2 regions of the Mycoplana sp. BE70 genome follow, and region 1 is predicted to be linked to the other one. Evidence: predicted binding sites of a transcription regulator. Region 1 holds the regulator's gene; the other holds the start of a gene.
The links. The regulator LexA, encoded in region 1, represses DNA repair genes until DNA is damaged. The targets are predictions, from matches to a motif close to TGTTCNNNNTGTGTTCNG.
Positions count from the first base shown of each region.

Region 2: J2Y48_RS19735 (ImuA family protein) is a predicted target of LexA. The motif match lies at 1,925-1,942, and genes of this name have one in related genera.

Region 1 covers NZ_JAVDTM010000009.1:147,573-150,985, forward strand. The annotation lists gene J2Y48_RS17735 (AI-2E family transporter) at 1-455, shown strand, start outside; gene J2Y48_RS17740 (YMGG-like glycine zipper-containing protein) at 728-985, shown strand; gene lexA (transcriptional repressor LexA) at 1,195-1,905, shown strand; gene J2Y48_RS17750 (ComEC/Rec2 family competence protein) at 1,886-3,413, opposite strand, start outside.
Region 2 covers NZ_JAVDTM010000011.1:58,753-62,165, reverse strand. The annotation lists gene J2Y48_RS19740 (ATP-dependent helicase) at 1-1,776, opposite strand, end outside; gene J2Y48_RS19735 (ImuA family protein) at 1,991-2,749, shown strand; gene J2Y48_RS19730 (DNA polymerase Y family protein) at 2,667-3,413, shown strand, end outside.

The sequences.
Region 1 (3,413 bases):
CGGGGTTGGTCGTTTGGATATTCGCCCGGTTCGTTGGTCTTGAGTTGGCTGCGGCCTGGGGAGCGATCGCGTTCGCCCTCAATTACATTCCTTTCCTCGGGCCATTCGTGGCGACGGTCTTCCCCACCATGTTTGCGATTGCCCAGTTCGATTCGTGGCAATCCGCAGTGTTCGTCTTCGTCGGACTGAACCTTATCCAATTTGTCATCGGCAGCTACCTGGAGCCACGGCTGACCGGTGCTTCGCTCGCGATTTCACCGTTCGCCGTGATTTTCTCCGTGTTCTTTTGGAGTTTCATGTGGGGTCTTCCGGGTGCCTTCATTGGCGTTCCCATCCTGATTTGCCTCATCGAATACGCAGCACAGGTGCCGGCGACCCGCTGGATCGCCGTGCTCCTGTCCAGTACCGTGAATGATGAAGCTGTTGCCGCTTTGGACCGCCGCGACAGGACTTGAGCCGCCTGACCGGAATGGCAGCGGATACTAGCTCACCGCGGGAACTATAACGCCGATCAACAATCGTAGTGTCAGCACAAAATCGGAAAAGCGGGCTTTTTGCCCCGTACTTGCCGGCCGCCGGTTGAGAAGAGACAGCACCAATAGCCTGCCTGGGCCGCCGCGCCACGAGCGGTTGTACCTGGCCGAAAAACCGGATTACACTTGACCGTTCGTTCGGATGGACAAGACTACGACAGGCAAGAAAATCAACGAGAGAGGAAGGAATGGACATGACCAAGATTTCCCTAGTGCTCGTTCTGGCCGGGCTCGCAGCGGTCGGCTGCACGCCAACCGAGAGGGGCGCCGGCATCGGCGCAGCCACCGGCGCCGTGATCGGCGGCGCCATCACCAATGACGTCCGCGGCGCCGCCGTCGGAGCCGCCATCGGCGGTGTTTCCGGCGCCGTCATCGGCCATGTGGCCGGACAGCCTGGTCGTTGCTACTACCGCGACCGTTACGGCCGCCGCTACGTCGCCGCGTGCCCATAACAGCCTCACCGGCCCTGTCGCTGTTGAACTGGAAAAGACCTTGTCCTTCACGAGGTCTTTTCCCGAATAATGGAAGTTCCCGCCGGGATCACGGTTGGAAATCTCGAACGAGCGCCTGCACCCTTGATTGAAATTTGCCCCCTTGCGGAACACATATGGAACAGATAGTGTCTGTTCTGGATTTGTTTCACGATTCTGGGTGACGAGCCATGCTGACCCGCAAACAACAGGAACTGCTCCTGTTCATCCACGAGCGGATGAAGGAGACCGGCATTCCGCCGTCATTCGACGAGATGAAGGATGCGCTCGATCTCGCCTCGAAGTCGGGCATTCACCGGTTGATCACAGCCCTCGAGGAGCGCGGCTTTATCCGCCGGCTGCCCAATCGGGCACGCGCGCTCGAGGTGATCAAGCTGCCCGAGGCCTATTCGCCGAGCCTGAAGGCGCGGCGCGGCTTTTCCCCGTCCGTCATCGAAGGAAGCCTTGGCAAGCCGGCGACGGCGCCCTCCCCGGCCAAGCCCGCGGCCGCGGACGGGTCGGCTTCGGTTCCGGTCATGGGGCGCATCGCCGCCGGCGTGCCGATCTCGGCTATCCAGAACAACACCCATGACATCGCGGTTCCCATGGAGATGCTCGGCGCTGGCGAGCATTATGCGCTTGAAGTCAAGGGCGACTCGATGATCGAGGCCGGGATCCTCGACGGAGATACCGTCATCATCCGCAACACCAACTCCGCCAACCCGGGAGAGATCGTCGTGGCTCTCGTCGACGACGAGGAGGCGACGCTGAAGCGCTTCCGCCGCAAGGGCGCCTCCATCGCCTTGGAAGCCGCCAATCCCGCCTACGAGACCCGCATCTTCGGCCCCGACCGAGTGAAGATTCAAGGCAAACTGGTCGGCCTCATCCGCCGTTATCACTGACCGCGTCTTCTAGGTCGAGATATGTGTTTGTCCGCCAGTCGTACAGGCGGTGCCGGCTCCAGGGGCGGTGAAGTGTCGTGACCGCGTTGCGGACGCTGTAACTTGCGCGGCCAGTCGGATCGAATGTCTGCGGCGTTATTTCAAGGGCGCCGGTGCGGCGCAGGCTGCGCGCCGAAACGAGTTGGGCCCCGGAACGGCAGGTTTCCATTCGAAGGTCTCGTGGCACGACCACGAGATCGGCACTGTCGCAGGCCGTTCCGAGAAAGGCCGGGTCCTCGACCGCGAGGACACGCCAACCGGCCGGCGCAGCACCGGCGCACCACGCCCTGCGGCGGCAGACGAATCGCTTTTCGTTGGCGGCTGTGGCGAACGCTGTACGCATGTCATCGCGCGCACGCGCCATCGCAGCAGGGTCAAGCTCCCGTTCCGCGCTCCTGCGCTGTCGCGCATCCAGGCTCGCTACTGGTGCTGCTCGGTCCGCAGAGTCCTGCGCGCGATCGATACCCGCGGCACCTCCGACCGCGGGCGCCCGTTGCGCGGCATCTTCATCGGTCAGGTACAATGGCGAACGATGGCTTTCGATGCGAAGGGCGCGACGCCATTGATCGTAGATGAAATCGGGCGGTTTCGACCGATTCGTGGCGGCCTCCCCCGCGTGACGAGCGCCACCAGCCGGCCGTCCTCCGATACGAGAAGCTCGGGCGGCGCATCCGATGGACGGACGGCCACAATGGCCACACCGAAGACGAGTGGTAGAAGGCCGATGAGCGCGAGACGGGTGCGAAGCAGGCAGATGAACCCGCCACCTGCAGCAATGAGCGCGAATGCCAGCGGGGGGCAATCTGCCGGTGACCACCTCTCCGCCCCAGCCGGCAACCCAATTGGCCATGGCGATGATCCAGTCGACGCCCCGTCCCATGATCGCCAGCGGAATGCCGTCCAGTCCGAGCGGCATGAGCAGCATGGCGATGACGGCCATCGGCATGACGATGAACGAAATGATCGGCATCGCAAGAAGGTTTCCGGCAAGGCCATAGGCCGGGATGCGATGAAAATGTCCGATGGAGTAGACGAGCGTTGCGACCCCGCCGATCAGGGACGACAGCAGAATCCCACCGGCAAACGCAGATGCAACCGAAAGGATCCGTGACCGATCACCGATCCACCTGGAGCGCCGTACGGACCAATCACGCCAGGCAGCATAGCCCGCAACCAGACCGAGGGTTGCCGCATAGGACATCTGGAAGCCGGGACCAGTGACCGCGGAAGGCGTCACCGCCAGAATGATCAGTGCCGAGAGCGCGACATTGCGCAGGCTGATGGCGGTGCGGTCGAACAGGACAGCGAACAGCATGACGACGATCATCAGCCACGAGCGAATCGCCGACACCGCCCCGCCGGAGATCAGGATATAAAGGGTGACCGTGATCAACCCGCCGATGGCTGCGATTTTTTTGATCGGGAACTGTTCGGCTGCGCCCGGAACCAGCGCCAGCAGCAGTCGGGCG
Region 2 (3,413 bases), on a different contig from region 1:
GTCGGAGGGGATGCAGCCATCGACAACGTTCAGCATGAACACCGAGCGCCACTCCTGTCCTTTGGCGGAGTGGATGGTCGAGAGGATGAGATAGTCCTCATCGAGCAGCGGAACGCCTGCCTGGTCGCTGGTGGCGTCGGGCGGATCAAGAGTGAGTTCGGTCAGGAACCGCTCCCTGCTGGGATAGCCAGCCGCAATCTGCTCGAGCTGCAGGAGGTCTGCCTTGCGGGTGTCGGCGTCTTCGTGGATCCGATCGAGATGAGGCTCGTACCAGGCACGGGCCGTGGCGATCTCCGCAGGCCAGCCACCGCCTGCCTTCCTCAGACCGGAAAGCAGGGTAACGAAGGCGGTCCAGTCCTCACCCGTCTTCGGCGGCGGCGGGATCTCGGCGAGAGAAAGCAGGGGCTCGGGGTCGGCGGAAATAGTGTCGAGGATTTTCCCGGCCGTTTGCGGGCCGATGCCAGGCAACATCTGGAGAATCCGAAACCCGGCGACGCGGTCACGCGGGTTCTGGGCGAACCGCAGCACGGCGAGCAGATCCTTCACATGGGCGCTGTCCAGGAACTTCAGCCCCCCAAATTTGACGAAGGGAATGTTGCGGCGAGTAAGTTCCACCTCGAGCGCGCCGCTGTGGTTCGATGAGCGGAACAGCACGGCCTGCTGCTTGAGCGTGATGCCGACCTCGCGGTTGGCCAGCACCTGCTCGACGATGTAGTTGGCCTGATCGGTTTCGTCCTTCACGCTGACGAGAAGGGGGCGCTGTTCCGATTGCCGATCCGTCCAGAGGTTCTTCGTGAAGCGCTCGCGGGCCAGATCGATGACGCCATTTGCCGCCGCAAGGATCGGCTGCGTAGAGCGATAGTTGCGGTCGAGCGTGATGACATCCGCAGGCTTGGGCGAGAACTCATTCGGGAAGTCGAGAATGTTGCGGACGGTTGCCGCACGGAAGGAATAGATCGATTGCGCGTCGTCGCCAACGACAGTCAGGCCGCACCCTCCTGGTTTCAGCGCCATTAGGATCGATGCCTGCAGCCGGTTGGTGTCCTGGTACTCGTCGACGAGCACGTGGTCGAAGCGATTGCCGATGTCGTCGGCGAGCTCCGGATCGGAAACCGTCTGCGCCCAGTAGAGAAGCAGGTCATCGTAGTCGAGGACGTTTTGCGCCTGCTTGGCCTCGACATAGCCTGCAAAGAGTTCCCTGAGCTGTGCCTCCCATCCCGCCACCCACGGGTAGGCCGCCTTGAGCACGTCCGTGATCGAGCTCTCCGAATTGACGACACGCGAATAGATCGCAAGGCATGTGCCTTTCGTCGGAAAGCGGCTCTCGGTCTTCGACAGGCCGAGTTCGTGGCGAACGAGGTTCATCAGGTCGGCGCTGTCTTCCCGGTCATGGATCGTGAAATCAACGTTGAGACCGATCTGCTCGGCATATATCCGGAGCAGTCGTGCCCCGATGCCGTGGAACGTGCCCGACCATGCAAGGGCATCGGTCATGATCGCTGCATTGTCGCCGAGCACCTGCCGACAGATGCGTTCGACGCGTCGCGCCATTTCCGATGCGGCTCGGCGCGAAAACGTCATCAGCAGGATGCGGCGCGGATCGGCCCCGTTGACGATCAGATGTGCAACCCGATGCGCCAGCGTGTTGGTCTTGCCGGATCCGGCACCCGCGATGATCAGCAGCGGGCCGCCAAGCACGGCATCCGGTAGTCCAACACCGTGCTCGACCGCCTCACGCTGGCGGTCGTTCAGTTTTTCCAGATAGGTCGCGCTCATTTGCCCCCACGCGGATAAGAAAAAATTCCTGTTCTCGACCGCTGCCGTATCTATCTGACGAACTTGGCAAATCACCGAGTGGTCGGCGACCAATGACGTCGAATGCCACGTTTGGCGAGCGCAGGTCCGATTGACTCGCTCGGACAATCGGAACAAAAACGGAACGCATCAGTTCCGATCCACGCTGAAAACCCCAGGGAGGCTCTTTAGCGCCGTGTCTTCGTTGGCGATCAATCCGGTTATTGCCGAATTGCGAGAACGCATCGCCGGGCTCGAGAACGGCAATGCCCGCGCACGCAAGGTGCTGCCGTTCGGCGCGCCGGGAATCGATCAGGGGCTGCCAGGCGGCGGTCTTGCCTTTGGCGCGCTCCACGAGGTGGCAGGCGGCGGAAGCGGGACCGTCGACGGGGCGGCCGCCGCGCTGTTCGTCGCTGGGATCGCTGCGCGCGCGGAAGGCAAGTGTCTCTGGTGCCTGACACGGCCTGACCTGTTTTTTCCCGCTCTTTCGCAGGCAGGCCTCCATCCTGATCGGGTCACCTTCTGCGAGAGCGACCGGGAGGATGACGTGCTTTCAGCGATGGAGGAGGGCCTCTCCTTTGGTGGGTTGGCAATGGTCGTTGCAGAACTCGTTAGATTGCCGATGACGGCTTCCCGCCGTTTGCAGCTTGCTGCCGAGAAGTCAGGCTCGATGGGGATCGTTCTGCGGCGTTGGCGGCGGCAAAACGAGGCCTCGGACTATGGCCAGCCGACGGCATCGACCACGCGGTGGAGGATCAGCGTGTTGCCGTCCGATCCGCTGCCAGTGGCGGGCGTTGGCAGGGCGAGGTGGCTGGCGGAACTGATACGCGTGAAGGCGGGCGAGTGCGCCGAGTTTGAAATTGGAGCCCCCGATGCCAAGGGTCGTGTCTGTCTACTTCCCGTACCTGACCACGGATCGGATCAGGCGATCTGGCGCAGAAGCCATACCGGTTGAACAACCGCTGGCAGTCGTCTCGAAAAGTGGCTCCAAGCGGTGGCTCTCGGCGGTGGACCGCACTGCCATCAGTCTCGGATTGTGGCTGGGGATGCCTGCGAGCAAGGCGCAGGCGATGGTGGCCAATCTTGCCATGGTCGACGCCGCGCCTGCGGAGGACGCGGCCACCCTGAAGCGTTTGGCGCTTTGGATGCTTCGACAGTACAGCCCCGTGGTGGCCGTCGATGGAACAGAAGTGACCGTTGTCCCGACTGGCAGTGTCGGGAAGGCGGTGACCGGGCTTCCCGTGCACGCGCTCAGGCTTCCTGCCGAGACCGTTCAGGCGCTGCGAACCTTTGGTGTCGAAACTGTCGGCCAGTTGTCTGCGATGCCCCGCGCGCCAATGGCATTGCGTCTCGGCCCAGAGCCGGCCCGTCGGCTCGACCAGATGTTCGGGCGTCTCGCGGAGCCGATCGAACCGATGCGGACCCCCGAACTCGTCGAGGTGTCGAGGAATTTCCCCGAGCCGATCGGTGCCGCCGAGACGATTGCCAAATACACCCGTCGCCTCGTCGGCAAGTTGTCCGCGCGGCTGGAGCGGCAAGGATTGGGTGTCCGTCGATGCGATCTCGTTTTCCAGCGGGTCGACAACACCCGTCAGCATCTGCGTGCGGGGCTGGCCAAA